Regions from separate parts of the Vibrio sp. 1F263 genome, predicted to be linked through region 3. Evidence: predicted binding sites of a transcription regulator. Region 3 holds the regulator's gene; each other region holds the start of a gene.
The links. Region 3 encodes PurR, which represses purine synthesis genes. Its sites were predicted from a motif close to TNANGNAAACGTTTNCNTNA; they were not measured.

Region 1 (8,352 bases), on a different contig from region 3:
GTGATGGCTAAGAGTTGAATGCAACAGAGCATTATGTCGCTTATGGTGTGACGTTATAAAGTTCGATTGTTACTGCAATATGACACACTGGATATCGCAGGCGTTTTGTTTGTTTTGGTCATTTATCGTGATGCAATAAAAAAGAGCAATGCTAAATGGCATTGCTCTTTTTATTTTATTTGGAAGACTCAGCGTCGTTCACTGCGGATTCAGTTTCACTGATTGTTGATTCAGCATCTGATACCTCTAGAGGTGGGATAACGACCAAACCTTCAAGGCTCGCTTCTTCCTCTTTATTACGCTTATTTACATGGCCAATAATGCTCTGATAATAACGGCGAATGTTCTCAACGTAATTCCTTGCTTCATCACCACGCGCATACCCGTAACGAGTTTTGCTGTAGTACTTCTTCTGTCTTAGCAGAGGAAGCCTGTCTTTCACATCACCCCAAGCATCAGGATCACCGCCTTGTGCTTTGGTTAAGCGACGAGCATCCATCATGTGCCCGTAACCTACGTTATATGAGGCAAGCGCAAACCAGATCTTTTCATGCTGAGTGATTGAGTCGGGCACTCGATTCACGATACGACGTAAATATTCAACACCGCCTTGTACCGACTGTTTCGGGTCGAGACGATTGGTTACACCAACGCTCTTCGCAGTAGGCAGTGTCAGCATCATCATGCCTCGAACACCGGTTGGAGAGCGTGCAACAGGATTCCAGTGTGACTCTTGGTATGCTAAAGCGGCAATCAAGCGCCAGTCAAATTCTTGAGAATATTTCTGAAATAGTGGCGACCATTTTGGCAGCTTGCTATCCAATGCACGGATAAATGCACGAGTATCAACGTAATCAAAAGTGCCGATATGGCCGATGTATTTTTCTTCTAGTGAAGCCAGTTCACCAGACTGTTTTAGGTTACCAAAGAACTCAATCAGTAATGCATAAAGGCTTTCATCTTCAGATTTCTGTAAATACCAAGAGATAGGTTGATCTTCTGTCAGTTCAAAAGCTAAGGCTACGTCTGGGTATAAACGTTGTGCGAGTGACAGCTCAATAGAGTCCGCAACAGTAAACAAGCGTTCACCAGTCGACACTTCTTTTAGCAGGTCATTGATGTCAGCATTACCTATTGCATCGTAGATAAAGTCATCGTGCTTGTTCTGGATCTGTTTTAGCGTTGGCTCAAAATGTGAGTCCTTCACTACCACCAAAGATGGCGTCAATGTTTCGGTAGATGCCGTTTCTTCTGATTCAGTTTGTGCTTTTACGAAATCAGCTTGACGCTTATTCTCGAACTTGATCAGTTGTTGAAGGTTTCTTGGGCGCCACTGTCCTTTTTTATACACCACTTGCTGGCTTACATAGTAATAGGCGGGCGCAGCGCGATAAGCGCGTGTCAGGTTATTGTTTTGCGTTAACCCTGTCGCGATAAGATCGATCTCGCCTTTCTTTAAGGCTGGAAAGAGGCCGGATAAACGGTAAGCGGGTTTAATCTCAAGCTGTACACCAAGCTCCTGCGCAAATTCACGAGCTAACTCGTAATCCAAACCAGCAGGGCCATCGGGACCAATGTAATAAGAGAGTTGGTTATTTAGGGTGCCGACGCGAAGAACGCCTCGCTCTCGTATCTGCTCAAGGACACTTTTAGGTTCTGACTCAATCTGGCATCCAGCCAACCCAACTAGGGCAATGGCAAGCAGAAGGAACTTAGACGAAAAGATGAGCGTAAATTTAGGCATCAAAATGAAATCTCGAAAAGTGGAAGCCCCTTTATACCAAACCCCGCAAGGCTGGCAAAGCAGGTTTATTTAAACAGTTGTAAAAGTGCTGATAAATGCAGCAAAAGTACCATTTACGCATAAAGATAAAAAAAATCACGCAAACGGTTGCTTTTGGTGTTACGTCACAAAAAGAAATGCTTTATAATGCGCTCGCATTGAAGAGGTGGAATCGGCATAGGTTTGGCAACCTTCGGGAATAGCTTCGAAGAAAACAGTTAGGTTGTTCCTATAACCCACTGAATTTATTCCAATACTACCTTAATCAACTGCATAAGAGACCTAAGCACATGAGAATTTTGCGTGGCTCCCCAGCTCTATCTGAGTTTCGTGTTAACAAGCTTTTAGAGCTTTGTCGTGAATTAAGCTTACCTGTAACAGGTATTTACGCTGAGTTTGCCCACTTTGCTGATCTAACGGCAGACCTAGATGAGTCTGAAGTTGAGAAGCTAGAAAAGCTACTGACTTACGGTCCAACGATTGAAGAGCATGAACCTGAAGGTTTACTGCTGCTTGCAACGCCACGCCCGGGCACTATCTCGCCTTGGTCTTCAAAATCAACAGATATCGCACACAACTGTGGACTGGCTAAAGTGTCACGTCTAGAGCGCGGTACTGCTTTCTACATTGAAACCTCTGCTGAACTTTCTGAGCTTCAACTTGTTGAGCTAAAAGCAATCCTGCACGACCGTATGATGGAAGTGGTTTTCACTGACTTCGAATCGGCAGCGGCACTATTTACCGTGGCTGAGCCTGCTCCTTATGCGGAAGTTGACCTATTAACTGGCGGACGTAAAGCGCTTGAAAAAGCAAACGTCACCCTAGGTCTTGCACTTGCAGAAGATGAGATCGATTACCTTCTTGAAAGCTTCACCGAGAAGTTAGGTCGTAACCCGACCGACATCGAACTAATGATGTTTGCACAAGCGAACTCAGAGCACTGTCGTCACAAGATCTTTAACGCTGATTGGACTATCGATGGCGTTAAGCAAGAAAAATCATTGTTCAAGATGATTAAGAACACCTTTGAAACGACACCAGAGCACGTTCTGTCTGCTTATAAAGATAACGCAGCGGTAATGACAGGTTCTGAAGTGGGTCGTTTCTTCCCAGATCCAGAAACTCGCCAGTACAACTACCACCAAGAAAAAACACACATCTTGATGAAAGTTGAAACGCACAACCACCCTACAGCAATCTCTCCATGGCCGGGTGCATCAACAGGTTCAGGCGGTGAAATCCGCGATGAAGGCGCAACTGGTATTGGCGGTAAGCCAAAAGCGGGTCTGGTTGCTTTCTCTGTATCTAACTTGAAAATTCCGAACTTCGTTCAACCTTGGGAAACTGACTTTGGTAAGCCGAGCCGTATCGTTACTGCTTTGGATATCATGCTTGAAGGCCCTCTTGGTGGCGCAGCATTCAACAACGAATTTGGTCGTCCAAACCTATTAGGTTACTTCCGTACTTACGAAGAGAAAGTAAACTCTCACGCAGGTGAAGAAGTACGTGGTTACCACAAGCCAATCATGCTGGCTGGTGGTCTAGGTAACATTCGTGATGATCATGTTCAGAAGAAAGAGATCCCAGTAGGTGCAAGCCTAATCGTTCTTGGCGGTCCAGCAATGAATATCGGCCTTGGTGGCGGTGCTGCATCTTCAATGGATTCTGGTTCTTCTTCTGAAGACTTAGATTTTGCTTCTGTACAACGTGAAAACCCAGAGATGGAGCGTCGTTGTCAGGAAGTTATCGACCGTTGTTGGCAGCTTGGTGATGCGAACCCAATCGCATTTATCCACGATGTGGGCGCGGGCGGTATCTCGAATGCACTTCCTGAGCTAGTAGACGACGGCGAGCGTGGCGGTATCTTTAACCTACGTGACGTGCCAAACGATGAGCCGGGCATGAGCCCACTTGAGATCTGGTGTAACGAATCTCAAGAGCGTTATGTAATGGCGGTTGCTGATAAAGACATGGCAACATTCGATGCGATTTGTAAGCGTGAACGTGCACCTTACGCCGTGGTTGGTAAAGCAACGGAAGAGCGTGATCTTAAATTAGAAGATTCACACTTCGACAACACGCCAATCGATATGCCTATGGACATCCTATTAGGTAAAACGCCTAAGATGCACCGTGACGCGAAAACGCTAAAAGCGAACAACCCCGCGATTGATCGTTCTGGTATCGAACTAAACGAAGCGGTTGACCGTATTCTTCGCCTACCAACAGTGGCAGAGAAAACATTCCTTATCACCATCGGTGACCGCTCGGTAACAGGCCTTGTAGCTCGTGACCAAATGGTTGGTCCATGGCAGGTTCCAGTAGCAAACTGCGCAGTAACAGCGGCAAGCTACGACTCTTACCACGGTGAGGCTATGTCTCTTGGTGAGCGTACGCCAGTGGCACTGCTAGACTTCGGCGCATCGGCTCGTCTAGCGGTTGGTGAAGCAATCACTAACATCGCAGCGACTAATATCGGCGATATTAAACACATTAAACTGTCGGCTAACTGGATGTCTCCAGCGGGTCACCCTGGTGAAGATGCAGGTCTTTACGAAGCGGTTAAAGCCGTGGGTGAAGAGCTATGTCCGGCACTGGGTCTTACTATCCCTGTGGGTAAAGACTCAATGTCGATGAAGACTAAGTGGGAAGAGAACGGCGAACAGAAAGAAGTCACATCTCCGCTATCTCTTGTTATCACTGCGTTTGCACGTGTTGAAGACGTTCGTAAGACGATTACGCCTCAGCTTCGTACTGACAAGGGTAATACAAGCCTAGTTCTTATTGACCTAGGTAACGGCCAAAACCGCATGGGTGCAACGGCACTAGCGCAAGTTTACAAGCAGCTTGGTGATAAACCAGCAGACGTAGACAACGCAGCGCAGCTAAAAGGCTTCTACGAAGGCGTTCAAACGCTTGTAGCGAACGACCAAGTTGTCGCTTACCACGATAAAGGCGATGGCGGTCTATTCGTAACACTTGCTGAAATGGCGTTCGCAGGTCACTGTGGTGTTAATGCAAACATTGAAGCTTTAGGTGAAGACACACTAGCTGCACTATTTAACGAAGAGCTAGGTGCGGTAATCCAAGTTCGTAACGATGACCTAGACGCAGTACTTTCTACACTTGCTGCAAACGGCCTAGAAGCGTGTTCACACGTGATTGGTTCTGTTGAAGCATCAGACGAAGTAGTGATTAAGTCAGGCGCAGACGTTGTAATCCAACGTAACCGTACTGAACTACGTACTATCTGGGCTGAAACGACGCACAAGATGCAAGGTCTACGTGATAACCCAATCTGTGCAGACCAAGAGCACGAAGCGAAGAAAGACAACTCAGACCCAGGTCTGAACGTGAAACTAAGCTTCGACGTAAATGAAGACATTGCTGCTCCTTACATCAACACGGGTGCTAAGCCTAAAATGGCGATTCTACGTGAGCAGGGTGTTAACTCTCACGTTGAAATGGCAGCAGCATTTGACCGTGCAGGCTTCGAAGCAACTGATATTCACATGAGCGACATCCTAACGGGTCAAGCGGTACTAGAAGAGTACAACGGCCTTGTGGCTTGTGGTGGTTTCTCTTACGGTGACGTACTAGGCGCTGGTGAAGGTTGGGCTAAGTCGGTTCTGTTTAACGACTCTACACGTGACCAGTTTGAAAACTTCTTCAAGCGTGAAGATACCTTCTCTCTAGGTGTGTGTAACGGTTGTCAGATGCTGTCTAACCTGCGCGAGCTAATCCCTGGTGCTGAGTACTGGCCACGTTTCGTTCGCAACGAATCTGAGCGTTTTGAAGCACGTTTCAGCCTAGTTGAAGTTCAGAAGTCTGATTCTGTATTCTTCAATGGCATGGAAGGCTCTCGTATGCCAATCGCTGTTTCTCACGGTGAAGGTCGCGTAGAAGTGCGTGACAACGACCACCTAAACGCGATTGAAAACTCAGGTACAGTTGCCCTACGTTACGTTGACAACAACGGTAACCAAACGCAGCAATACCCGAACAACCCGAATGGTTCGCCAAATGCTATCACTGGTTTAACAACGACGGATGGCCGTGTGACTATCATGATGCCTCACCCAGAGCGTGTATTCCGTACTGTTGCTAACTCTTGGTCTCCAGAAGGCTGGGGCGAGAATGGCGCTTGGATGCGTATGTTCCAAAACGCACGTAAGAATGTGGGTTAATCTGGTTCACTAAACCTAATTGTTTTAAAAGCTAATAAAAGCGCAGACCTAAAGGTCTGCGCTTTTTTGTTAGGTTTGATGTTTATAGAGCTAGGATCAAAAAAGCCGCAGAATTTGCCCCCTGCGGCTTTAGACTTTCTATTTATATAGAACTCTAGAATCTAACGATTAGTTGTTGCTGTGTAGCTCGCTGTTCAGTTCAACAGCAGACTTGTTCGCTAGACATTCAATTTGGCCAGTAATCGAGTTACGACGGAACAGAAGGTCAGAAACGCCAGCAAGGTCACGAGCTTTAATGATTTCTACTTCGTTGCCTTCTTTATCTAACATGCGAACCTTAGTACCCGCAGTCACGTAAAGACCAGACTCAACCGTACAACGGTCGCCCATAGGGAAGCCAAGACCAGCGTTTGCGCCTAGTAGGCAGTTTTCGCCGATAGAGATAACCATAGTACCGCCACCAGACAGAGTACCCATGATAGAAGCGCCGCCGCCGATATCAGAACCGTTACCTACAACCACACCTGCAGAGATACGACCTTCAACCATGCTCACACCGGTAGTACCCGCATTGAAGTTGATGAAACCTTCGTGCATTACTGTTGTGCCTTCGCCTACGTGTGCACCAAGACGAACACGAGAAGTGTCAGCAATACGAATACCTGTTGGTACCACGTAATCCACCATCTTAGGGAACTTGTCTACGCAATCTACAGACAGAGCGCGACCCGCTAGGCGAGCTTCGATTTGACGCTCAGCCAGCTCAGGAAGATCGATAGGGCCTTCGTTAGTCCATGCGATGTTGTGCAGTAGACCGAAGATACCGTCTAATACCGTACCGTGTGGTTGAACTAGGCGGTTAGAGATCAGTTGCAGCTTAAGGAAGCCTTCAGCAACTGATGCTGGCTTCTCGTCAGTCGCAAGAACAACAAGAACAAGAGGTTGCTCAGATGCTGCTGCTTTTTCTGCGAAAGATGCGTTTGCTGCATCGTCGTTTGCTGCGAATGCTTTCGCTAGTTCTGCGCTTTGTGCAGCAGAGATTTCGATAGCTTGGTTGCCTTCAGTGTAACCTGCAACTTCACCAACAGCCGCAACAAGAGCGTCGCTTGGGTTTAGAAGTGGGTTAGGGAAGAACGCTTCAATGATTTTATTGTCGCGGTTTTTGGTTGCCGTACCGAAGGCTAGTGAAAAGTAAGCCATGTTGAATCTCCATGTGTTGAGTCTTGATTTTGCTATTTCATAACAGCGGCTCGAATAACAAGCGCTGCCGTTAGCAAAGTTAATTTAATTGCGTTCATCATAAAGAGAGCGCCCTCGTTATGAAAGGGCGCATCGGGATAAAGTCTGTAAAATGATATTGCTTGTCTTTCTGGAGATAGTTTTCTGCAATGAGAAAATGATGCAATTCAACAAAATTTGATATCAAAGTTAGATAACCAACGTTCTTTAAATGAACAACACTCTTTAGATAAATAGCGCTTTATAAGCCTGCTCAATCCCTTCAATCAACATCTGCATACCGATAACGGCGAGTATTAAACCCATCATTCGGGTTATCACGTTCAATGCACTTGGTCCGACAGCTTTAACAAATCGCTCGCCGAATACAAATAAGACATAGGTTAGGGTACACAGTAGGCCGAAAGCGACGATGGTTATGATGGTTTCATAGACCCCCTCGGTACTGGCAAAGTTCATCGCAGTGGCAATGGTGCCGGGGCCAGCGAGAATTGGCATTGCAAGTGGTGAGACGGCGATACTTAGAGCTGCGTCTTTCTGGGCGTCTGAGTTCACTTTCTCTTTTGCTTTTGAATGTGTTGAGTCACCTTGCAGCATGTGAAAGCCAATCAAAAAGACCAGAATGCCGCCTGTGATGCGCAGTGCGTACAGCGTGATACCAAAGAGATCAAAGATCAGTTTGCCAGAAATCGCAAAAGTACTGACGATAACGAAGGCGATAAGTACCGATCGGAATGCGATAGATTTAACCGTTTCCCTGTCATTATCACCGGTTAACCCAAGAAAGATTGGCGTATTAGCGATAGGGTTCATAATGGCAAAAAAGCCCATGAACACGGTAATGGTATGAATGATGAGCTCTTTCATATTATTCCTTTGAAAAGATGCAGTTAAATACAAATAATTATTAGAAATAGATAGTAGAGCAAGTGTGAATAAAAAACAGCCAGCATAAGGCTGGCTGTTTGGTTTTAGTGATAGGTGTAGAGTTTTGGTCGTCTGTTGTTGCTTGTTTCTCAGTTTACGGACTCTACTCTATGGATAGAGCATGGCGCTCAACGTTGTCGTTATGCGTTTTGAGATTAGCTTACTGCTACAGCCAATGCAACTGTCGCACCGACCATTGGGTTGTTACCCATACCG
Region 2 (8,352 bases), on a different contig from region 3:
ACTCGTAACTTGGTTGGTTCGTTCTTAAACATGAACCCGGTTCAATTCCACGCCAAGTCAGGACAAGGTTACGCGTTTGCTGGCGAGATCCTACGTGAACTGAACAGCAGCAACCCGCAAGTGGCTTCACGTTTGATTGACCCGCTACTTAAGTTCCGTAAGTACGATGATGAACGCCAAGCTCTAATCAAAAAAGAACTTGAGACGCTGAAGAACATGGACAACCTTGCAAAAGACTTATTCGAGAAAGTGGCAAAAGCACTAGAGGCTTAAGTCAGCCGCTTATTCAGGAAACTGTTCGATCATAAGCGGTTGGCTAATAAACAGTTTACTAGTAACGAAAAGTCATCAGTGGTAGAGAATATCTGCCACTGATTTTTTGTTTCTGGTTTATCGAATTTTCGATAAGCTAGAGCAGTTTCAAGTTAAGTTTCACTTTCAGACATCGTTAAGTGCCAAAAATCACCGGCACTGTATATATATACAGGTATCGTATGAATCGCTATATTTTCCAACTTAACATCTCATATCAGCAGTTTTTGGCTAGCTACTCGGGTGCCGCAAGTAAAGTTCAAGTGATAACAACAACAGGGTTACGCTTACAGCTACCTGCAACTCGCTTCAGACCATTTCTTACACAAATAGGGGTTAGAGGACAGTTTAGGTTAACAACTGACCAAAAAAATAAGTTTATTAAGTTGGAAGCTCTGTAAAGCTTGGCGTGCCTAGTGAGTTAAAGGGAATCTTAATCACATAATCAAACATTTCACCTCTTACCACCTCTAAAACAATTAACTATTTATCAATAATGCTTTTACAATAAATGAATGCATTACCTTTGCTTAACTCGTTAGTAGAACTGGCCTTGAAGGCTTGATTCAAACGCAAGCTTAAGTAAGCCCCCTAATAATAAAATAAAATTCTAATTGTGGAGTGTGACTATGACCGCACGTGAAACTGTGGTTCCAGTTTTACTTGAAAAAGTGTACAAACTGATTCAAGACAAACTTGACCTTGCTCATCGACCTCTCGTAACTCAACTTGCTCAACACTTGTTTAGTAACGTTTCTCACGACGATCTAACTCAGAGAAACGAATCCGATTTATACGGTGCTGTAGTTAGCTTATGGCATCACATCAATGAAAAGAAAGCTGACCAAATCTCTGTTCGTGTTTTTAACCCGACAGTAAGTCGTCAAGGTTGGCAATCTACTCACACTATCGTAGAGATAGTCGTACCAGATAGCCCATTCCTTGTAGACTCTGTAAAAATGGCGCTGACTCGCCTAGACCTTTCTTCTCACCTTATGCTTCACAATCCAACACAAATCTCTCGCTCTGATAAGGGCAGTGTTGTCGGCGTGAGCAATAACGAAGGTGCATTCCAATCGCTTTTCCATATCGAAGTAGACCGTCTTAGCAGCAAAGCTGAAATGACAGCGCTCAAAACGGAACTACTGGATATCTTTACCGATACTGGTTTAGTCGTGAACGATTGGCTGAAGATGGTTGAAAAACTTGAGGAAGTAACGAATCAAGTTGAAAAGCAAAAAGAAAGTATTCCTGTAGACGGCCAACGTTTTGATGAGACGTTGGCGTTTCTTCGTTGGTTAGGCGAGCACAACTTTACGTTTATGGGCTACAAGGAATATGACCTTGTTTCTGTAAATGGCGACACAGAACTACAACCGACCAAGGAGCAAGGCCTTGGTTTGTTTGCGAATTCAGATCGTGTGCGTAACGTTAAGCTGTCTGAGTTTTCTGACTCGGCACGCTTAGAAGCGAAAAAACCGTATGTATTGATCGTAACCAAGGGCAACACGGCTTCACGCATTCACCGCCCAGCTTACAATGATTACATTGGTATTAAGAAGTTCGATAAGAACGGTAAGGTCATTGGTGAACACCGCTTTACTGGTCTTTACACCTCTGCCGTTTATAACCAAACCGTTGAAACGATCCCTCTTGTTCGCGAGAAAGTAGAGCGCATCTTAGACGCGAGTGGTTACCGTGAAGGTTCATACTCTTACAAAGCTCTGCACAACATTCTAGAAAACTACCCGCGAGATGAACTGCTTCAAGCTCGTGAAGAAGAATTGCTAGAAGTCGGTACTGGCGTAGTTCAAATGCAAGATCGCGATCTTCTGCGTTTGTTTGTTCGCAAAGACCCGTTTGGCCGTTTCTTTAGCTGCATGGTTTACGTTACTAAAGATCGTTACAACACCGAACTTCGTCGTCAAACCCAACGCATCTTGAAGCAGTATTTCGGTTGCGAAGAAGAGGTCGAATTCACGACATACTTCTCTGAAAGCCCACTGGCAAGAACGCACTATATTGTTCGTGTTGATAACAACAACATGGATGTGGACGTGAAAACAATTGAGCAAAATTTAATGGAAGTATCGTCTACATGGGATGACCGCCTGTCTGAATCAATCGTTGCTAACTTCGGTGAGAGCAAAGGTCTTCCGTTATCGAAAGAGTACATGCGTGCATTCCCACGTTCGTACAAAGAAGACATGATGCCTGGTTCTGCGGTTGCAGATATCGAACGTCTAGAAGCTCTGAGTGAAGACAACAAACTTGGCATGCTTTTCTACCGCCCTCAAGAAGAAGCGGCAGACTCTAAAGCTGTTCGTTTGAAGTTGTTCTACCACAGTGATGAGCCGATTCACCTGTCTGATGTTATGCCAATGCTTGAAAACTTTGGCCTGCGCGTTATTGGTGAATCACCTTATGAAGTACGCAAGACCAATGGGGTGACTTATTGGATCCTTGATTTCTCGATGCTGCATAAGAGTGACAAGACGATTGATCTTCGTGAAGCGCGCGATCTATTCCAACAAGCCTTTGCTGCGATTTGGGAAGGAGAATTAGACAGCGATGGTTTTAACCGCTTGGTATTGGGTGCTGCTCTTTCTGGCCGTGAAATCTCAATCTTACGTGCGTATGCGCGTTACATGCGCCAAGTGGGTTTCCCATTTAGCCAACAATACATTGAAGACACATTGTCTCATTACCCAGATCTAGCGAAAGGGTTAGTGAGCTTATTCGGCAAGCGTTTTGATCCTAAATTAAAGGGTAGCGCGAAAGGCCAACAAGATCTTATTAAGAAGATCACTGAACAGTTGGATCATGTAGAAAGCTTGGATGATGATCGTATCATTCGTCGTTACATGGAAATGATCACAGCAACGCTTCGTACTAACTACTACCAGTTAGACGACAACAAACAGTCTAAACCTTGGTTGGCTCTGAAAATGAGACCAAGCGAGATCCCAGATATCCCAGCACCGGTTCCTGCGTTTGAGATTTTCGTTTACGCACCAGACATTGAAGGTGTGCATCTACGTGGCGGTAAAGTCGCTCGTGGTGGTTTACGTTGGTCAGACCGTCAAGAGGATTTCCGTACTGAGATTCTAGGCCTAGTTAAAGCACAGCAAGTTAAGAACACAGTAATTGTACCGGTTGGTGCAAAAGGTGGTTTCGTTTGTAAGCGTCAACACACTATGTCTGGCCGAGACGAGATCTTCGCTGAAGGTCAACGTTGTTACAAGCGCTTCATCCGTGCACTACTAGACGTATCAGACAACATCATTGAAGGTGAGGTTATTCCACCTAAGAGCGTTGTTCGTCACGATGAAGATGATCCGTATTTGGTTGTTGCCGCCGATAAAGGTACCGCAACGTTCTCAGATCTAGCAAACTCAGTATCTGCTGAATACAATTTCTGGTTAGGTGATGCATTTGCCTCTGGTGGCTCTAACGGTTATGACCATAAAGCCATGGGTATCACGGCGAAAGGTGGCTGGGAATCTGTTAAACGTCACTTCCGTGAAATGGGCATCAACTGCCAAACAACGGACTTCACCGCTATCGGTGTCGGTGATATGGCGGGCGATGTGTTTGGTAACGGTATGCTGTTGTCTAAGCATATTCGTATGCAAGCTGCGTTTAACCACATGCATATCTTCATCGATCCGAATCCAGAATCAGCATCAAGCTGGGTAGAGCGTGAGCGCTTGTTTAATCTTCCTCGCTCAAGCTGGGAAGATTACAACAAAGACCTGATTTCTCAAGGTGGTGGCATCTTCTCACGTCGAGCGAAGTCTATCTCTTTGACGCCTGAAATTCAGAAAATGCTGGGTACTAAGAAAGCATCAATGGCACCAAATGACTTGATCAAAGCGATCTTGTCTATGCAGGTTGATCTTCTTTGGAATGGCGGTATCGGTACTTACGTTAAGTCTTCAAACGAGACTCATACAGATGTTGGTGACCGTGCAAATGACGTGCTTCGTATCGATGGCCGTGACCTGAAAGCTAAGGTTGTTGGTGAAGGCGGTAACTTGGGTATGACTCAACTGGGTCGTATTGAATACGCGCTGACGGGTGGCCGCGTTAATACTGACTTCGTTGATAACGTTGGTGGTGTTGACTGTTCGGATAATGAAGTAAACATTAAGATCTTCTTGAATGGTTTGGTGTCTAATGGTGATCTAACCGTTAAGCAACGTAACCAAGTGCTTGAATCTATGGAAGATGAAGTGGGCGAAATCGTACTAGACGACGCATATTGCCAAGCTGAGTCTATTTCGGTTACGGAGCATCAAGGTGTTGGCTTAGTAAAAGAGCAAATCCGCTTTATTCATACAATGGAAAAAGCAGGGTACTTGGATCGTGGTTTGGAATACATCCCAGATGACGAAACACTGCTTGAGCGTGAAAAGCAGGGCCAAGGCCTAACAAGACCTGAGCTTTCTGTACTTGTCGCTTACGGTAAAATGGTGCTTAAAGAAGATCTTGTTAGTGATGATATCGCTAATGATGAATTCCATGCTCAACAGCTTATGCAGTACTTCCCAACGGCGTTACGTCGTAACTACTCTCAGCACATGGACAATCATCCACTACGTTCTGAAATCATTGCGACGGCACTGGCTAACCAAATGGTTAACGAGATGGGTTGTAACTTCGTTACTCGTCTGCAAGAAGAGACGGGCGCAAATATTGTTGATATTGCCAATGCTTACGCGGCAACACGTGAAATCTACGGTCTTGGCAAAGTTCTGAAGAGCATCCGTGAACTGGACAATGTTTCAAGTTCTGAAGCTCAATATGAATTGATCTACCATGTTCGTCGCACACTTCGTCGTTTGGCTCGTTGGTTGCTAAGAAACCGTACCGGAAAACAGTCAGTGAAAGCATTGATTGAACTTTACCAAGGCGATGTTCTTACTATCACAGAGAAACTGGATGAAAACCTAGTGGCTTCTGAAGTAGAAGAGCATAACGCAATGGCACAGTTATGGATTGACCAAGGCGTAAACGCTGAGTTGGCTAATTCAGTTGCGCGTTTGTCTAGCTTGTACTCAGCACTGGATATATCCACAGTAGCTCGTGAGACGGGTAAAACAGTACAACAAGCGTCTAAGCTTTACTTCAATCTTGGTGACCGCTTGTCTCTGCACTGGTTCTTGAAGCAAATCAATGGTCAAGCAGTAGACAACAATTGGCAAGCCCTGGCACGTGCAGCATTCAGAGAAGATCTGGATTGGCAGCAACGTCAGCTAACTGGCCAAGTGCTTAACTGCGGTTGTGCTTCAGACATCGATGTGATTAAAGCGCTTGATGATTGGATGGAAAGTAACTCTGTTTCTCTACATCGTTGGGAAAGTATCCTCAATGAATTCAAAGTAGGTTCGGTTCATGAGTTTGCCAAGTTCTCAGTAGCACTGCGTGAATTGATGTTATTGAATCTAAACTGCATGTCGACAGATTAGTGATTAGATAAAACGAAAGACATAAGGGCAGGCCATAAGGTTTGCCTTTTTCGTTTCTATAAAGTGGCATCAATAGGTCTAACGATTTTTGACGGACCCACTTCTTTTGACGGACCCACTTCGTGGACACCTTGCTTGTTGTTAAAAGAGTGGGTGGCTGTAATATGGTAGAGACTAGAAATGAGTAAACTGACTGCAGAAACGATAACGTTTGCTTAATAAAGAACCTCATTCGCTAACAAACTCGATTATCTTACCCTTACAGACAGTAATAGATTGAATAGTTGAGTAAATAAGTAAATAATATCGCCCCGTTTACACGGGGCTTTTTTCTATCGGAGGCACAATGCTCTACCGTCTAGCCAGAACTGGCTTTTTCCAACTTGATGCCGAAAAGGCACATGATCTTGCAATTCAAAATTTCAAACGCTTCACAGGCACTCCTATTGATCTTTTGTATCGCCAACAATTACCTAATCGACCTGTAGAATGCATGGGTCTTACTTTTAAAAACCCAGTTGGCCTAGCGGCTGGCCTAGATAAAAACGGCGAATGTATTGATGCATTTGGCGCAATGGGTTTTGGTTTCGTTGAAGTAGGAACGGTAACTCCTCGTCCACAAGCCGGTAATGACAAACCACGTCTATTCCGTCTTGTTGAAGCTGAAGGTATCATCAACCGCATGGGGTTCAATAACTTAGGCGTCGACAACCTTATTGAGAACGTTAAGAAGTCGAACTACGACGGCATCTTAGGTATCAACATCGGTAAGAACAAAGACACACCAATTGAAAAGGGCGCTGAAGATTACTTGATCTGTATGGAGAAGGTATATCAATACGCTGGTTACATTGCTGTGAACATCTCTTCACCAAATACTCCAGGACTTCGTTCTCTACAATACGGCGAAGCTCTAGACGATCTATTGTCTGAACTTAAAACGAAACAATCTGAACTAGAAGAGAAGCATGGTAAATATGTGCCTCTTGCTCTTAAGATTGCTCCGGATCTAAGTGATGACGAAATTAGCCAAATTTGTGAATCATTGATCAAAAATAAGATCGATGGTGTGATCGCAACAAACACAACATTGGATCGTTCAATCGTTGAAGGCATGAAACATTGCGATGAAGCGGGTGGCCTAAGTGGACGTCCAGTTCAATCTCGCAGTACTGAAGTGGTTCGTAAACTTCACGAAGAGTTGGGTGACCAATTACCGATCATCGGGGTAGGTGGCGTTGACTCTTACGTCGCTGCGAAAGAGAAAATGATGGCAGGCGCGAAGCTTGTACAAGTTTACTCTGGTTTCATCTACAAAGGCCCAGGTCTTGTAGGCGACATCGTTAAAAATTTATAGTCCCCGAAAACCAGATCTTTTATAAACCCAGAGCTTTTATAAACAGAGTTATCAAAAAGATTTGGTTATTTTAGGAAAGCTATAATTTGGCATCGTCTTACTAAAAGAGACACTGTAACTCACTGAGTTGTAGACAGAAGCGATAAGAAAGAGGAATTCATTTCCTCTTTTTTTTTGCCTATTGCTCAGTAGAATTACTGTAATTGAAGGTAATTTTGCGTTTTACCTAATGGAATGGTTCAACAGTGTGAGACGAAATGATGCTTAAACCTAGCGATACATGGAGTTGGTATTACGATGAGCAGCAATGTTCATTAATGCTAAACCTCGGAGAGGATATGATTTTCAAAACGAATCTGGTCCGCAATAAGCTGGTGGACTGCGCGTTTAGAGATAATGAATTCACCGTTGATGACGCATCTTCATACCAAACCTTCAAAGAACAAATTTCTGGCTTAGAACTGTCTGAGCCTCGCCAAGCTGAACTCGCACTATATTGTGTGGCAGCAAAGCGCTTCCACAAGCCTGTACAGCCTAAAAGCTGGTTCTTCGATTCACAAGGCGCTGGCCACGAATCTCCTCAAGAAGGGGATATCGTACAAATGAATAACGAGCATAGCCTAGGTTACTTCATTGTATTAGAAGTGGGAGAGTGTGCGAGCCTATGTGCATTTGTCGACTTAGAAGAGTTTCTGCTCACACCTTCAAAAGGGTTAAGCTTTGGAGACTCGATTAAAGTGATGCACGATAGGATGGTAGACGCGAACTCTATTCTTCATTTTCACCATACACATATTGCAATGGTCGGTTAATTCCCCAGTTTAGTTCATCATTTCTAACACACATTGCAACGCATAAACCTATCAAACCTTCCTTAGAATCGGCTCAATAGCCGATTTTTTTGTGCCTAAAAAACCTCATCCAGATAAATACATCACCGCTTAACTATTTAATTAGTGAACTTGTGACTGTTTTTTCATCTTAATTTCTGCCTATTTTCATCGGCAGAAGTGTAAATTACCTCCCTTTATTCCCTGTTTTTGTGCTTTTGTAGCTAACTTTCAGTCTTAAATTGACTCTGGTATATACCAATTTTAAGGCGAATATAAATTCACACCGCCGCATTGGCCGATGTTTGGTCATAAATTGTGCTGATTTGATAAGTCTTATGTTCTAAGGGGATGTGGGTAAGCGATCGCTTCATGACTGTGT
Region 3 (8,352 bases):
AGTAGATCGTTCACTTGCTCAAATTCTTCGTATTCTACGTCGATTGGGGCTTGCCCCATCACTTCGTCATCACGGAGCACAAGTGCTTCATCGCGAAGATCCGTGAGTTTTTCTGCGTCTGCGTAGGTCAATAACCAAGGCGCATCAAAGTAGTCAGTGACTGACTGACGCAAGCGTTGGCTAAAGGCTCGGTTTTTATCCATATCGATCGCGGTACGGATAAATTTATGCACGTGGCGATCGTAGCCGATCCACAAATCAATCGCTTGTTGGCCCCAACTGGTGATTCGGTCTAGCTTCATTTGCAAACCAAATAGGGTTTCACCTACAAACTCGAGCTCATCGTCACCATAAACAATTTCTTGAATATCAAGAATCTGGGTTTGCAGTTCATCACCCGCCGCTTGCAAGGTGTCTTGCAACTCTTTTAGCGTGGCTGAGGTTTCCGATAGCAAAGACTCACAGTTGTTGATTGCTTCTCGCCAATCTTTATTTAAAAGATCCGCAATTTGCTGCTTGACGGTTTGTTGCTGTTCATCCATAACCCGCTGGTTGAGATCGATCTGATCAAAAATTTCGCCAACAGAATACTTGAGCACGCCGTACACATTCCTTCTCCAATGTCCCGGAGTTCCACCTTTCTGGGCAGCTTCAATGGCTTTTGCCATCTCATCGGCAACCATAGAAAGCTGGATAGACAGTTTTAATTTAGAAAACTGGCGGTGACGTAAGTAATAATCTGAGATACCAATCGCCAATGGCGATAAGCGATAAATGCTTGCACCATCTGTGATTTCGCTGGTAAAGCGGCTGATCAGCTTCTGTTTAACCAACTCATTGATAGCGTTGTTGGCACGAAACGCGGACGCTTCGCCAGTATCTTCAAACAGTCGAGTGACAATAGTGAATGCATCGTGCAGTTCACCCTCGCCCAACTCTTCATCGAACCTTTCATTGCTTAGTACGGCGATAGCAATCAAAAATGCTAAGCGCTCTGGTGGCAAGTTTAATGAAAAATCATGCTGCTTGACCCAGCCCACCAACTCATCAATTGGCTGCTCTTCGGCAGTTTGAGTCATTTCACTCATTGTGGTTCCTGTTACTGTTGTTCGTCATATCGAACGTATTAGATATGACGCCTATTTCTTTATGACGCGGCTTCTTACGATGGCATAGCGCATGTTGTGGCTTCTTTTACCACATTCACCGCTGTTATTGCGCAGGTTTTTGAGCCCAAACGTGAATATAACGGCCTAGCGACAGATATGGCTCTTGGCGACATAGCTGTTTCTCTAGTTCCAACACATCTTCAAATTGGTAATCGCCCATGTACTCCATATTACCTATGTAGTCACTGAAAGAGCGAATGCCTGATTTACCACAGATATCTAGACCAGCGTCTTCTATCCATTGATAAACCTCTTCAGGCTTCAAGCCTTTTTGTGGTTGCAGCTTAAACCTTTTTCGATGTGGCATCCCATTCAATACATGAGGAATGTTGCCACAAATCACATTTTTCAGGACTAAACCATGGTGGTTGTAAAACATTATCGAGGCAATACCACCGGGTTTTACTTGTTCCAACAATAAATCAAGTGCCTGTTTAAGGTCTGCTAACCATTCCATTACGGCATGAAACATCACAAAATCGACTTTCTCTTCGAGATGCTCTGCCACTTTTTGTACCGGAGAATGAATAAATCGATATTGCTCGAGCAAACCCGCTTCGCTGATACTTTCTTCTGCGAGCTTCAACATTTCAGAAGAGAGGTCGCACAAAGAAACGTTGTGGCCTAGTGTCGCAATTTTTTGTGACATCTGTGCAAGCCCACCACCGGCATCAAGCACATGCAACGGCGAAGCTGATTGCTCAAACTTGCTCAAAGCTTGTTCTAAATCTTCCCATACGATGCACTGACGGATCTCTCCTTTGTCAGAGCCGTATATATTTTTTGCAAATTTGTGGGCAATATCGTCGAAATTACGGTCTTCAGTCACGGCTACTTGAGTTATTATGTCCTATCGTGCCTGCTATTCTGTCACAGGAATTTCAGGAATAAAGAGGCGATGTCTCTTTTTACTACTAAGTGATGTTTTTTCGGACTATTCGGATATGTTTGAGCTGAAAAAAGTAGTGTCTTCGTTACTGATGCCACTGCCAGCAATGTTAATTCTCGCTTTTCTGGGTTTAGCCCTAGTGATGTTTACTGCAAAAAGGAAGACAGGTTGCCTAATTACCCTTTCAGCCCTCTGTGGTATTTTCCTAATCGCTTTCCAGCCTGTTTCTAGTCAACTTTTAATGCCAATGGAAAGGCAACACACCGCTTTTTTACCTATCGATGATACCGTCGATTACATTATGGTTCTTGGAAGTGGTCACGTTGTTGATGACCAAATCCCACCAACCTCAGAGCTTAGCCGCACCGGTCTGATGCGCTTAAGTGAAGGGATTCGTATCTTACGTCTTTACCCTGGAGCTAAACTCATTTTGTCTGGTTATGGTGCAGGCACTGAGGTGAGCAACGCAAAAATGATGGCTAAAGTAGCGCTAGCACTCGGCGTCGCGAAACCCGATATCATTCTGCTTGAAACTGCGAAAGATACGTGGGAAGAAGCTCGCCAAGCCGCTGCATTCGTTAAGAATAAGAAAATGGTGCTCGTGACATCAGCTAGCCATATGACTCGCGCCCTTAATGAATTCAATGCCGCGGGCATGAAACCATTACCAGCACCAACCAACTACCTTGCACAAGAAGGGATTGTTGAACCATGGAATAAGTATATGCCTAAGGCTATCTATCTCGAGCAGACTGAGCGCTATTGGCATGAGACGATGGGATTAGTTTGGCAAAGCTTGCGAGATTGGCTAGACACAAGTAATGACCCTGTCGAGAGCACTACTCCGACGGTAAACAATTAAAAAGTTCAGTAACAAAAAAAACCGAGGCATCATCGATGTCTCGGTTTTTTTACGTTCAAGTATCGTTACTGAAACCAGCTTTCCACGGAAAATTAGTCACCAGCAAACATGTAACCTTCACCGTGAACCGTCACAAAAATTTGTGGGTTCTTAGGGTCAAACTCCATTTTTGCACGCATACGACGGATTAACACGTCGATAGTGCGGTCATTCGGCGCGTCTACTCGATGGCTGATCATATTCAAAATACGTTCACGGCTTAATACTTGGTTAGGGTAAGAAGAGAGTGCAACCAATAGTTCATATTCAGCTTTGGTCAATTTCACCGGCTCGCTGTTCTTGCTTAGCGCACGGCGAGGTATATCAAACGTCCATTCACCAAAACGAACCACAGATTCGTCTTCTGTTTGTTCTACCGCAACCGCTGCCGTTTTACGAGCAGCCGAAATACGCCACAAGAGGTTTTTAACTCGAACCAACAACTCGCGAAGTTCGAAGGGTTTAGTAACGTAATCGTCTGCGCCCATTTCAAGGCCAACGATCTTGTCAATGCTATCCGTGCGTCCAGTAACTAAAATTATTCCAATGTCTGATTGACTGCGTAATTCGCGAGTTAGCATCAATCCATCTTCGCCTGGCAAGTTGATGTCTAACATAATGAGGTCAACGTTATTTTCTTCTAACATTTTTCTCATTTGAGCCCCGCTTTCAGCTTCGCTCACTGTGTAACCTTCATTCTGGAAATATCCAACCAGTTTACTTCGGGTTACCACATCATCTTCTACGACTAATACGTGATAGCTCATCTACACCACTTTTCTTATTTAATAGTTTCAGTGACCATTCTATTCATAACTCGTAACAATTCTAGTACTACAGAAGATAAAAGCCAGAAACATGATTTTTTTTTGATACAAGACAATCTTAAACCTTGCTATTTGTCGCCCATCGCAATTCAATATAGGCATTACTACTAACGAGTAACTTTGCGTTTCGCAAATAACCTTGTTATTCAGCCTTGGTGTGCCTATACATAAATCACTCGACGATGCTAGGTATACACACACCACAAGACTAAATCAGGATCTAAGAAATGAAAGATACGAAAGCATTCAACGAACAACGAGCAGAAATATACTGGTGGCTATCAAGCTTGTTCGCTAAAGAGCTCACTCAAGAAGAACTCGATCACTACCACTCTGTTGAAATTCGTTCTTTCCTAACTGGTTTAGGTGAAAATGAAACACTAAAGCCGGCGATTGATAGCTTAGTGGATGCGCTAAACCGTCTACAAACACGTGAAGATGCTCAATTAGAATTGTCTGCTGACTTCTGTGACTTATTCTTAAAGACTGATAAACATGGCGCACTTCCTTACGCTTCTATGTATATCGGCCAAACTGGCCTATTGAACGATAAGCCAGCAAAAGATATGGAAGAGATCATGGCTAAACACAACTTAGTGGTTAACCAAGACCTAAAAGAGCCAGCTGACCACATTGCTATCGAACTCGATTTCCTAGGTAATCTAATCATTCGTTCGAACGAAACTGAACTAGAAGAAGAACTAGAGAAATCCTTTGCTGTTCAACAGCAATTTATCGAACAGCAACTGCTTACTTGGGTACCAAAGTTCAACGTTAAATGTCATGACATTGACACATTCGGTTTCTACGCATCAGTCTCATCCCTGCTATTGGCATTCTGTAAATTAGACACTCAATACCTAGCTGGCGAATAAGCTTTTTTTGACGACTCGATAAATAAATTCAATAGAATTGTGACCATTCACCCGGATTTCTGGGTGAATTTTATTGCGAGTAATTTCTAGTCAGTCTAAAATTGTGACCGCAAACGATAAAATATGAAACATTCACGAAATGCTACACTTATTGAAGTTCAGAGCATTTCGGTGTTAAGACAAGCCGCTCAATAGCGGTTTTTTGTTTTTTAGCACTTTAGTACCCAAAGAGCCCTACAAATTTAAGCTCTTAGTTAGGTAGCTTAACGGCTACTTCATTCCGTACTTTGGGAAAGTAGCTTCTAATAGGATAAAAACATGGCCACTATAAAAGATGTCGCACGCTTAGCCGGCGTATCAACAACAACCGTTTCTCACGTAATCAACAAAACTCGCTTTGTTGCTGAAGCGACTCAAGAAAAAGTAAACAAAGCCGTAGACGAACTGAACTATGCGCCAAGTGCCGTTGCTCGTAGTTTGAAGTGCAATACAACCCGCACCATCGGTATGCTAGTGACTCAATCAACTAACCTATTTTTCTCTGAAGTTATCGATGGTGTTGAGAGCTACTGCTACCGTCAAGGTTACACTTTGATCTTGTGCAATACGGGCGGTATCTACGAAAAGCAACGTGACTACATTCGAATGCTTGCAGAGAAACGTGTAGATGGCATCTTAGTTATGTGTTCTGACCTGACTGAAGAACTAAGAGAGATGTTAGACCGTCACGCAGACATCCCTAAAGTTATCATGGACTGGGGCCCTGAAAGCTCTCAGGCTGATAAGATCATCGATAACTCTGAAGAAGGTGGCTACCTAGCAACCAAATACCTCATTGAGCGCGGTCACTCCAAGATTGCATGTTTAAGTGGCCACTTAGACAAAGCAGCGTGTGTTGAACGCATCTCAGGTTACAAGCGCGCACTCAATGAAGCGAAGATTACTGCCGATGAAAATATGATCATCGAAGGCAACTTTGAATGTGACACAGCTGTGATTGCTGCTGACCAAATCATTGAGATGAAAGATCGCCCTACCGCAGTATTCTGTTTTAACGACACGATGGCATTAGGACTGATGAGTCGATTACAAGAAAAAGGCATTCGTATTCCTGAAGATATCTCAGTGATCGGTTACGACAACATAGAATTGGCTGAATACTTCTCTCCACCGTTAACGACGGTTCACCAACCTAAGCGCCGTGTTGGTAAAAATGCATTCGAAATACTACTAGAGCGTATAAAAGACAAAGACCACGAGAAACGCGTCTTCGAAATGCACCCTGAAATTGTTGAGCGAAGTACAGTTAAAACGTTAAATTAATTGATGTAATGAGTTTAGTTTAATCAAGCGCACCTTTAGGTGCGTTTTTTTCCTCAACAAACAAAGTGCACTTGCATGCATAATTCAAAGGTCATTAATTGAAGCAACATCACATTTTGAAATAAGAAGTGTGAGCCTAATTCAACAAAAACTTTATTCTAATAACCCAGTCACGCACAGGGCAAACCACTTGAAAAAGTGGGACGCAAAGCTTCCGGCCTAAACCACTCGTTGGTATGGTAGCGGGGTTACCGATGGCAAAATGCAGTAACTACTAATACTTTAGTAATTTACAGCCTATTGACAATTTAATTGCAACATTTTGCTAATCTCTCGGACCTGCTTATTTGGTGGCGTAGTTCAAATACACCGAGATAAATAACATGGATAAACCGATACTAAAGGACTCAATGAAATTATTTGAGCCCCTAGGAAAAATTAAGTCACGCTCAATGTTTGGTGGATTCGGGCTTTTTGCTGATGACACTATGTTTGCCCTGGTTGTGAATGACCAGTTGCATATACGAGCTGACAAATGCACAACGCAACAATTCGAACAACAAGGATTTCAACCGTACGTCTACAAAAAACGTGGTTTTCCTGTCGTTACTAAATATTTCGCTTTACCTGAAGGCTTATGGCAAGACCAAGAGAAAATCTTGCAGCTTGCGACTACGTCTCTAGGTTTTGCTAAAGAAGAGAAAGCTGAACAATCTTCTGCTAAACCAACTCGACTCAAAGATCTGCCTAACCTTCGACTCGCCACCGAGCGGATGTTGAAAAAGGCAGGGATCGATTCTGTAGAACGTTTATATGAATCTGGCTCTGTAAACGCATTTAACGCCATCAAAGAATCGCACGCGTCTTCTGTCAGTATTGAACTGTTATGGGCCCTAGAAGGCGCGATCAATGGTACACATTGGTCTGTTATACCGCAGCAACGTCGTGAAGAGCTTATCAATCACGTCAATTAACATTGTCAGTGCAAACTATCTAGATAACTAAGCCGCATTTTTGCGGCTTTTTTTATATCTGGTGAAAGTTATTCTATGCTTTGCCTGTCTATCTATACTAATGGTTTACATTGAAAAACTAATGGTATGCATTGAAAATTTAGAGGAAGTATCAATGAGTAAAAAAATGATATTGGGTATTGTGTTGGTCATAACCATCGTCTTGTTAGGCGTCAATTTCGGCCAGTACTTAACGCTTGAAAATGCAAAAGCCCAGCAAGCTGTGTTGAATGACTACATCGAGAGCAATTTCATTGCCGCTGCCGCTATCTACTTTGTCGCGTATGTCATGATTACGGCTTTCTCAATTCCTGGCGCCGCCGTTGTTACACTGTTAGGCGCTGCGCTGTTTGGGTTTTGGAACAGTTTACTACTGGTGTCTTTCGCGAGCGCTATTGGTGCAACCCTCGCCTTCTTAAGTAGCCGTTACTTGTTACGTGACTGGATCCAAACCAAGTTTGGCGACAAGTTAGCTACCATAAATAAGGGCGTTGAAAAAGACGGTGCATTTTACTTATTCTCGCTACGTCTAATTCCTGTTTTCCCGTTTTTCCTTATCAATCTATTGATGGGTCTAACACCGATGTCGGTGAGTCGTTACTATATTACTAGCCAAATCGGTATGTTGCCGGGTACCGCCGTTTTCTTGAATGCCGGAACTCAACTCGCAGAAATTGATTCACTTTCGGGCATCGTGTCTCCCTCAGTACTGTTGTCATTTGCCTTACTGGGTGTATTCCCAATTATTGCTAAATGGTTAATGAACAAATTTCGCTCAGCACCTGTCGCTGAGTAACGTATATAGCTAAATAACTAAGTAACTAAGTAACTAAGTAGCTAAATAGCTAAATAGCTAAATAACGCATGCAGCCAAATAAGGTTCTATTTCAATGAAAATCTTCAGTGCATCGAATCCGACAGAAGCTCATATCATCTGTGGATTGTTAGAAAGTGAGAATATTGCGTGTGAAGTCCGTGGTGAGGGTTTGTTTGGTTTAAAAGGTGAAATCCCATTTACCGAAGATACAGACCCTTACGTATGGTTATATGAGCCAGAACTCGCTAGTAAAGCCCGCACGATCGTCAATGACTACCAAAAACAGCAAGATTCGATCATCTATGAAGAGTGGCGTTGTGGTGAGTGTCATGAAATCAATGAAGCACAATTCGGGTCTTGTTGGCAGTGCGGCGCTGCTTCGCCTGAATAGCAAAGTTTCAGTTATTACAGACACGATTCGGTCAAATACCTCCTCCAAATAAAAACGGGAAGCTAAATTAGCTTCCCGTTTTTATTTTAATTCTATTGGATCATCGAGCCTGATAACCAACCCAGAGAATCACTGAATTTGCTTTTG
Region 4 (8,352 bases), on a different contig from region 3:
ACCCCTGTCGCTCAGGCTGCTTGGTTAGCTCTACCTAACTTCACAGCGCCAGAGTTCAACATCAACGCTATCTTCTTTATGGTATTTGTAGCAATTGCACCTGCTGTTGAACACGTAGGCGACATGCTTGCTATTTCGAATGTAACCGGTAAAGACTACCTTAAGAAGCCAGGTTTACACCGCACAATAACTGGTGACGGCGTGGCAACGATTGCTGCTTCTATGTTGGGTGCTCCACCAAATACAACCTACAGTGAAGTAACGGGGGCTGTAATGCTGACCAAAGCATTCAATCCAGTGATCATGACTTGGGCAGCAGTAACAGCGATTGTTCTAGCATTAGTAGGTAAGCTAGGCGCACTACTTCAAACGATTCCAGTTCCTGTTATGGGCGGCATCATGATTCTTCTGTTTGGTTCTATCGCAACCGTAGGCTTGAATACTCTAATTCAGAACAAAGTTGACCTACACAAATCACGCAACCTTGTGATTGTCGGCATTACTTTGGTCTTCGGCATTGGCGGCATGGCATTTGGCATCGGCGACTTTAGCCTGCAAGGCGTAAGCTTATGCGGTATCGTGGCAATTCTGCTTAACCTAGTGCTTCCAGAAGAGTTAGGCGATAACACCGTAGTAGACAAAGCCCAAATCGACTAACTGCAAGTCAACAAACTGTTGAGGCTTGTGATCCTCAATTAAGAGCATCACAAGCTAGCAAGATCAAAAAAGGGAGAGCATCGAATGCTCTCCCTTTTTATTAATACGGCTAATTCAGCGAGTTAAGAAACGGTTTAGCGTAACTTAAGCTGAAACCGAATTACTTAGTACCGAAGATCTTATCACCAGCATCACCAAGACCAGGAACAATGTAGCCCTTGTCGTTTAGCTTCTCATCGATTGCAGCAGTGTAAAGCTCAACATCTGGGTGCGCTTTTTCTAGTGCAGCGATACCTTCAGGGGCAGCAACAAGTACCAGTACTTTAAATACTTTACAGCCTTGCTCTTTTAGAAGGTCAAGAGTTGCAATCATAGAACCGCCAGTTGCTAACATTGGATCAACCACTAGAGCAATACGCTCATCAATGTTAGATGCTAGCTTGTTGAAGTATGGTACAGGCTCTAATGTTTCTTCGTCACGGTAGATACCCACGACACTGATTCGAGCACTTGGCATATGCTCTAAAACACCATCCATCATGCCTAGACCTGCACGTAGGATTGGCACTACTGTTACCTTTTTACCTTTAATTTGGTCAACTTCTACTGGGCCGTTCCAACCATCAATAGTTACACGTTCAGTTTCAAAGTCTGATGTCGCTTCGTATGTTAGAAGGCTACCCACTTCTGTCGCTAGCTCACGAAAACGCTTAGTACTAATGTCACCTTCACGCATCAGGCCAATTTTATGTTTTACTAGCGGGTGTTTCACTTCAACAACTTTCATTTCCAACTCCGGCAATATTTAAACAAACCTGTAGATTATACACGAACTGTGGGGTTATTTCAGAATCTTTATTCTAATAAAAAAAACCGCGCAAACGTTTGCTCTTCGTAATCAAGCCCTGTTAGAATAGCGCCGTTTTCACATCCAACTTAAGTTCGAGGACTATCCCGTGAGTGGTAATACTTCTTCTCTAAGCTACAAAGACGCTGGTGTTGATATCGACGCAGGTAATGCACTAGTAGACCGTATTAAAGGTGCTGTTAAACGCACTCGTCGCCCTGAAGTAATGGGCGGTATTGGTGGCTTTGGCGCCCTATGTGAACTTCCAACGAAATACAAAGAGCCGGTACTTGTTTCAGGTACTGATGGTGTTGGTACTAAACTTCGCCTTGCTTTGGATCTGAAAAAACACGACACCATTGGTATCGACCTAGTGGCAATGTGTGTGAACGACTTAATCGTTCAAGGTGGTGAGCCGCTATTCTTCCTAGACTACTACGCAACAGGTAAGCTAGATGTAGATACAGCAGCAGATGTTGTTTCTGGTATTGCTGAAGGCTGTGTTCAAGCAGGTTGTGCACTCATCGGCGGTGAAACGGCTGAAATGCCAGGTATGTACGAAGGCGACGACTACGATGTAGCCGGCTTCTGTGTTGGTGTTGTAGAAAAAGCTGACATCATCGACGGTACTAAAGTAGCTGCAGGCGACGCACTTATCGCTGTTGGCTCAAGTGGTCCACACTCAAATGGTTACTCTTTGATTCGTAAAGTTCTAGAAGTTTCTGGTGCTGATAAGAGTGAAGAGCTAGAAGGTCGCACTATCGGTGAACACCTACTAGAACCGACTAAGATTTACATCAAATCGGCACTTAAGATGATTGCAGAGCATGACATTCATGCTATCTCGCACATCACAGGTGGTGGTTTCTGGGAAAACATCCCACGCGTACTTCCTGAAGGTACTAAAGCAGTGATTGATGGCAAGAGCTGGGAATGGCCTGCTATCTTCAACTGGTTACAAGAGAAAGGTAACGTGGAGACATTTGAAATGTACCGCACTTTCAACTGTGGTGTAGGCCTAGTTGTTGCTCTACCTAAAGATCAAGCAGACGCTGCTGTTGAACTGCTGAAAGCCGAAGGCGAAAACGCTTGGGTTATCGGTGAGATCGCAAACGCTGAAGCTGGCGAAGAGCAAGTTGAAATCAAATAAGTGATACATTCGCTTATTTAGTTAATAGATGAGGACCTAATGGTCCTCATTTTGCTATTTAGCCCGCAGAAAACCTTAGTTTATGTAGGTAAATTGTAAGCACCCCTGTTAATCAATCGTATGACCCACTCTATGAAAAACAATCTCTCAAATAAAACCAGTATCTCTAGTAAAAACATCGTTGTGTTAGTTTCAGGAAGCGGAAGTAACTTGCAAGCAATTTTGGACGCCTGCGATAGCAATATGATTGATGCTTCAGTTAAAGCTGTCTTCTCAAACAAAGCAGAGGCTTTTGGTCTAGAGAGAGCAAAATCAGCAGGTGTTGACGCACATTCTGTGAACCCAAAAAACTATGGTTCACGTGAAGAGTTCGATCATGAATTGATGATTCAGATCGATGCTTACCAACCCGATTTAATCGTACTTGCGGGATACATGCGTATCTTGAGTTCAGAATTTGTTCGTCACTATGCCGGTAAAATGGTCAACATCCACCCTTCCCTGTTACCTAAATACCCAGGCCTACACACCCACCAGCGTGCCATTGATGCACAAGACAAAGAGCACGGTACAAGCGTCCACTTTGTTACCGAAGAACTTGATGGTGGCCCTGTAATCTTGCAAGCCAAGGTGCCGGTATTTGAAGATGATGATGCTGACATGTTAGCAAGCCGAGTACTGACTCAAGAGCACTGTATTTACCCGATGGTTTGTAAATGGTTTGCTGAAGATCGTTTATCGATGGTAAACGGGAAGGCTGTCTTAGACGGTGAAACATTAGGTACACACGGTTACGCAGAAGAGTAATTCGTTAAAACTAAACCAAATAAAAAACAAAAAGGCCGCTTACTGATTCATTAGTTCAGTAAGCGGCCTTTCTTTTATACGTTTCAAATTAATACTATTCGGAATACTTAGCTCAATGGCTCAGTAGGCGCTTGGCTTGCCACCTTTTTAGGTGCGTAAGCGACATCTTCCAACGCTTTATGATTATTGCCGATCAGCTCACCAAAATGAAACAGCGCGTATTCACCCGGCTTCATTCTAAACCACTCTTCATTGTCTGTTAGAGGCTGAGTTGCAACGACGGTTACCACATCATTGGGCGTAGTTTCTTCTTGGAAGTTAATCTCAACATCTTCATCAATCAGGCTCGCGTTACCAAAAGGAGCGCGTCTTGTTATCCAGTATAAATGGTTCGTACAATAGTTCATCACGTACTCACCGTCACTGAGCAACATATTGAAAACACCTTTCTCTCGTAACTGGTCACAGCACTCAGCGACAAAGCGAAACATACCTTCCATATCTTGAGGAGGTTCAGGAAAACGGTCTTCAAGTTGTTTCAACAACCAGCAGAAAGAGAGTTCGCTGTCCGTCTCACCAACAGGTCTGAATCGACCACTAATCAGATCATCATAATCCGTTAGTTGACCATTGTGAGCAAAAGTCCAGTATCGTCCCCAAAGCTCACGAGTGAAAGGGTGAGTATTTTCTAGATTAACGCCACCGCGATTAGCTTGACGGATATGACTGACAACAGCTTGGCTCTTAATTGGGTAGTTTTGAACCAGCTCAGCGATCTTAGATTCACAACTAGGATTAGGGTCTTTAAATGTACGAAAACCCTTTCCCTCATAGAAAGTAATACCCCAGCCATCACGATGTGGACCAGTGTTGCCTCCACGCTGCATAAGACCAGTAAAGCTAAAACAAATATCAGTTGGCACATTCGCGCTCATACCGAGCAATTCACACATGGTTTAATCTACTCCCTATTTAAACCAATGGAGCCACAAACCTAGGCTCCAAATATCTGTAAAACTATTATTCCATTTCTTTTTCAACAAGCTGAATCACAATGTGGATGATCTTAATGTGAATCTCTTGGATGCGATCAGCGTAGCCAAAGTGGGGGACTCGGATTTCGATATCAGCACAACCTGCCATTTTACCGCCATCTTTACCGGTCAGCGCAATGGTTTTCATCCCTTTAGCTTGAGCAGCTTCAATCGCTTTTAGGATGTTGCCAGAGTTACCTGAAGTCGACAAACCAAACAACACATCGCCTTTACGACCCACGGCTTCTACATAACGAGAAAATACGTGGTCGTAACCAAAGTCGTTACTCACGCAAGACAGGTGACTCGGATCTGAAATCGCAATACCAGCAAAACCTGGACGATTTTCACGGTATCGGCCTGTTAGCTCTTCCGCGAAATGCATTGCATCACAGTGTGAACCACCGTTACCACAAGAAAGCACTTTGCCTTCTTGCTTGAATGAATCTGCAATCATTTTTGCAGCAGCTTCAATTTGAGCAATGTTATGGTCATCACTCAAGAACTTGTTCAGAACGTCAGCAGCTTCGTTCAATTCACTTTTGATTAGGTCTTGGTACATTTGGCTTATCTCTTATGTTTTTTGACGCAACTTAAAGTGCGTGAAATGAGAATTGAGGGTTTTCCCCTCTTTATCACTGAGTTTACCCACAAACATGAAATAGTGTCGACACTTAAGCCCAAAGATTGCCACCTTAATTAACCTCTCACTGTCGATCCGTCCAAATATTCACCACCAACCTCTCACAATTAGAACTTTAACTCTATTGAGATCACTTTTTATTCACTTTGGAGTTTTACAAATATTTAATATTTTGTTTACACTTGACTGGTTAGACCTCTTACCTAAACTTAATAACAATAAGTGATCTCTGAAAAGGAAATCGATCATGAACATATTGCTCTCCCTACTCAGCATGACAGCCATCTTAGGCGTCTGTCTTTACCATAGAGTTAGTCTGGTCCGTGCGTTAATTGTGTTAACCGGCGCAATGGTAGCATTAACCCTGTTTGGCAGCGTGGCAGTCACTGGTTGGCTTTGTTATCTATTGGCCATAGCGATCTTTGCTGTACCAGCAATTCGCCAGACCCTCATTAGTCAAAAAGCACTTTCTTTGTTTAAGAAGGTTCTACCAGCAATGTCTCAGACGGAAAAAGAGGCATTAGAAGCAGGCACTGTATGGTGGGAAGCAGAGCTGTTCAAAGGCAAGCCTGAGTGGAAGAAGCTTCAAAACATTGCGGATCCAAAACTTTCTGAGGCGGAACAAGCGTTTTTAGATGGCCCAGTAAATACAGTATGTGAGATGGTCAACGATTATCAAGTGACACATGAACTTGCCGATTTACCACCAGAAGTTTGGCAGTACCTGAAAGACCATAAATTCTTCGCCATGCTCATCAAGAAAAAATACGGCGGTTTAGAATTCTCAGCTTACGCTCAGTCTTTAGTTCTACAGAAACTAACGGGTGTTTCGAGCGTATTATCCTCAACCGTTGGCGTACCTAACTCACTAGGTCCTGGTGAGCTATTGCAGCACTACGGCACAGAAGATCAAAGAAACCATTACCTGCCACGCCTAGCTGAAGGTAAAGAGATCCCTTGTTTCGCACTGACCAGTCCAGAAGCCGGCTCAGATGCTGGCTCAATCCCAGATTACGGCGTGGTGTGTAAAGGTCAATGGCAAGGCGAAGAAGTATTGGGCATGCGCCTAACTTGGAACAAACGTTACATCACTCTAGCGCCTGTCGCGACCGTTTTAGGCTTAGCCTTTAAACTGAGAGACCCAGAAGGTCTGCTTGGTGACAAACAAGATCTTGGCATCACCTGTGCCCTTATCCCTACCGATTTAAAAGGCGTAGAGATTGGTAACCGCCACTTCCCACTCAACGTGCCTTTCCAAAATGGTCCGACTCAAGGTGATGACATCTTCGTGCCTATCGATTTCATCATCGGCGGCCAGAAAATGGCAGGACAAGGCTGGCGTATGTTGGTTGAATGTCTGTCGGTTGGTCGTGGTATCACACTGCCTTCAAACTCAACCGGTGGTATTAAATCTGCAGCATTAGCAACTGGTGCTTACGCTCGTATTCGTCGTCAATTCAAACAACCCATTGGTCGCATGGAAGGGGTTGAAGAGCCACTGGCACGTCTAGCAGGTAACGCCTATGTAATGGACGCAGCAAGTAACCTAACGGTTGCGGGTATCGATCTTGGTGAAAAGCCTTCGGTTATCTCAGCAATCGTGAAGTACCACTGTACTCACCGTGGCCAACGCAGCATCATCGATGCGATGGATATCGTCGGCGGTAAAGGCATTTGCTTAGGCCCATCGAACTTCCTCGCTCGTGGTTACCAAGGCTCACCAATTGCAATTACGGTTGAAGGCGCAAACATCCTGACTCGTTCAATGATCATCTATGGTCAAGGCGCGATTCGCTGCCACCCTTATGTTCTGAACGAAATGGAAGCGGCTTATTCGGAAAGCAGCGATGCACTTGATAAGTTTGATTCAGCATTAGCAGGACACGTTAGCTTTACTATGAGTAACCTAGTCCGCAGCTTGTGGTTTGGTTTAACCGACGGTCGTGGTTCAGATGCTCCAACACCATCCAATAAGACGGATAAGCAGACACAGCGTTACTACCAACAGCTGAACCGCTACAGTGCTAACCTAGCGCTACTGTCTGATATTTCAATGGCTGTATTAGGCGGCTCACTGAAACGCAGAGAGCGCCTATCAGCAAGACTGGGGGATATCCTGAGTCAACTCTACCTAGGTTCAGCAACACTTAAGCGCTTTGAAAGCGAAGGTAGCCATGCTGAAGATCTCCCATTAGTCCATTGGGGTATGCAAGACAGCTTGCGTCAAACTGAAGTCGCGATTGATGAGTTCTTGGCGAACTTCCCTAACCCTGTGATTGGTCGACTACTTCGCGTTGTGTTAATGCCATTTGGCCGTATCCGTCGTGCACCAAACGACAAGTTGGATAGCCAAGTCGCGCATATCCTACAAACACCAAGCGAAACACGCTCTCGTATCGGCCGTGGCCAGTACTTGGAAGCAACGGAATACAACCCTGTAGGCAAGATTGAAAAAGCGCTAGAAGTGATTCTTCAAGCTGAACCTCTGTTCGATAAGGTTTGTAAAGAAACACATCAAAAACGTGCTTTCTTACGACTCGACCTTGTCGCTCAGCTGGGACTTGAGAAAGGTATCTTAACGCAAGAAGAAGCAAATCTTCTGATTAGCGCTGAGGAACATAGACTGTACACAATTAACGTTGATGATTTCTCACCAGAGGAGCTTGCAGCAAAGACTCAGTACCCAGGCCAATCGATTGATAACGTCGCTTAAGGTCAGAGAAAGAAACAAAAACGGGACTCCTATGAGTCCCGTTTTTTATTCATCACTTCATTGTCACAAATTTTAAGGCTTGCTCTATCGAGGCTTGTTCTATCTAAGTTTAGTCTCTCGAGGTTTGTTGTCCCAACGTTTACTCACTCAAGACAACAATCTCAAGACACCTCTAGGGATACAGACGAGTTACTTAGGCGCCTTGAGCTGCATCTCAGGTAGCGCTCTCTTCTTCGCTGTGATTTTACGTATTACAAACCAAATCAGTAAGCCCAATAAAATCGCAGCCACATTACCTACCGCTATAATCATTATGCTGCGCTGCCTGTCATCTTCTCTTTTTTGAAGAATCATTAATTTTTCAGCAATACGCTTCTGCTCAGCAAGTGCTTCCTCTTGAAGGCGTCGAGATTCTGCTAGGTCTATCTCTTGAACAACGCTGTACGACTGCTCGGTAATCGGGAAGATCAGTGGACGCTGGCTTGACGCATCGGTGGCATA

Region 1: a site for PurR is predicted at 1,880-1,899, ahead of purL (phosphoribosylformylglycinamidine synthase). Genes of this name have one in related genera too.
Region 2: a site for PurR is predicted at 5,983-6,002, ahead of pyrD (quinone-dependent dihydroorotate dehydrogenase). Genes of this name have one in related genera too.
Region 4: a site for PurR is predicted at 1,531-1,550, ahead of purM (phosphoribosylformylglycinamidine cyclo-ligase). Genes of this name have one in related genera too.

The regions. Positions count from the first base shown of each region.
Region 1 is NZ_JBGONI010000015.1:19,539-27,890, forward strand. Features, by position in the region: gene mltF (membrane-bound lytic murein transglycosylase MltF) at 176-1,744, opposite strand; gene purL (phosphoribosylformylglycinamidine synthase) at 2,074-5,970, shown strand; gene dapD (2,3,4,5-tetrahydropyridine-2,6-dicarboxylate N-succinyltransferase) at 6,139-7,170, opposite strand; gene ACED25_RS11625 (MarC family protein) at 7,435-8,076, opposite strand; gene ACED25_RS11630 (GGGtGRT protein) at 8,292-8,352, opposite strand, start outside.
Region 2 is NZ_JBGONI010000009.1:26,551-34,902, forward strand. Features, by position in the region: gene pepN (aminopeptidase N) at 1-273, shown strand, start outside; gene ACED25_RS08435 (DUF2835 domain-containing protein) at 495-713, shown strand; gene ACED25_RS08440 (NAD-glutamate dehydrogenase) at 942-5,783, shown strand; gene pyrD (quinone-dependent dihydroorotate dehydrogenase) at 6,130-7,140, shown strand; gene ACED25_RS08450 (cell division protein ZapC) at 7,398-7,952, shown strand.
Region 3 is NZ_JBGONI010000001.1:71,332-79,683, forward strand. Features, by position in the region: gene mukF (chromosome partition protein MukF) at 1-1,088, opposite strand, end outside; gene cmoM (tRNA uridine 5-oxyacetic acid(34) methyltransferase CmoM) at 1,213-1,998, opposite strand; gene elyC (envelope biogenesis factor ElyC) at 2,114-2,920, shown strand; gene torR (two-component system response regulator TorR) at 3,013-3,726, opposite strand; gene torD (molecular chaperone TorD) at 4,014-4,661, shown strand; gene purR (HTH-type transcriptional repressor PurR) at 4,980-5,984, shown strand; cyclic di-GMP riboswitch class I at 6,155-6,240, shown strand; gene ACED25_RS00345 (TfoX/Sxy family DNA transformation protein) at 6,368-6,958, shown strand; gene ACED25_RS00350 (TVP38/TMEM64 family protein) at 7,113-7,793, shown strand; gene ACED25_RS00355 (DUF2007 domain-containing protein) at 7,888-8,205, shown strand; gene ACED25_RS00360 (alpha/beta fold hydrolase) at 8,335-8,352, opposite strand, start outside.
Region 4 is NZ_JBGONI010000018.1:71,804-80,155, reverse strand. Features, by position in the region: gene ACED25_RS13140 (uracil-xanthine permease family protein) at 1-657, shown strand, start outside; gene upp (uracil phosphoribosyltransferase) at 818-1,444, opposite strand; gene purM (phosphoribosylformylglycinamidine cyclo-ligase) at 1,614-2,654, shown strand; gene purN (phosphoribosylglycinamide formyltransferase) at 2,787-3,461, shown strand; gene ACED25_RS13120 (class II glutamine amidotransferase) at 3,569-4,414, opposite strand; gene lpcA (D-sedoheptulose 7-phosphate isomerase) at 4,482-5,057, opposite strand; gene fadE (acyl-CoA dehydrogenase FadE) at 5,386-7,851, shown strand; gene ACED25_RS13105 (TIGR03503 family protein) at 8,041-8,352, opposite strand, start outside.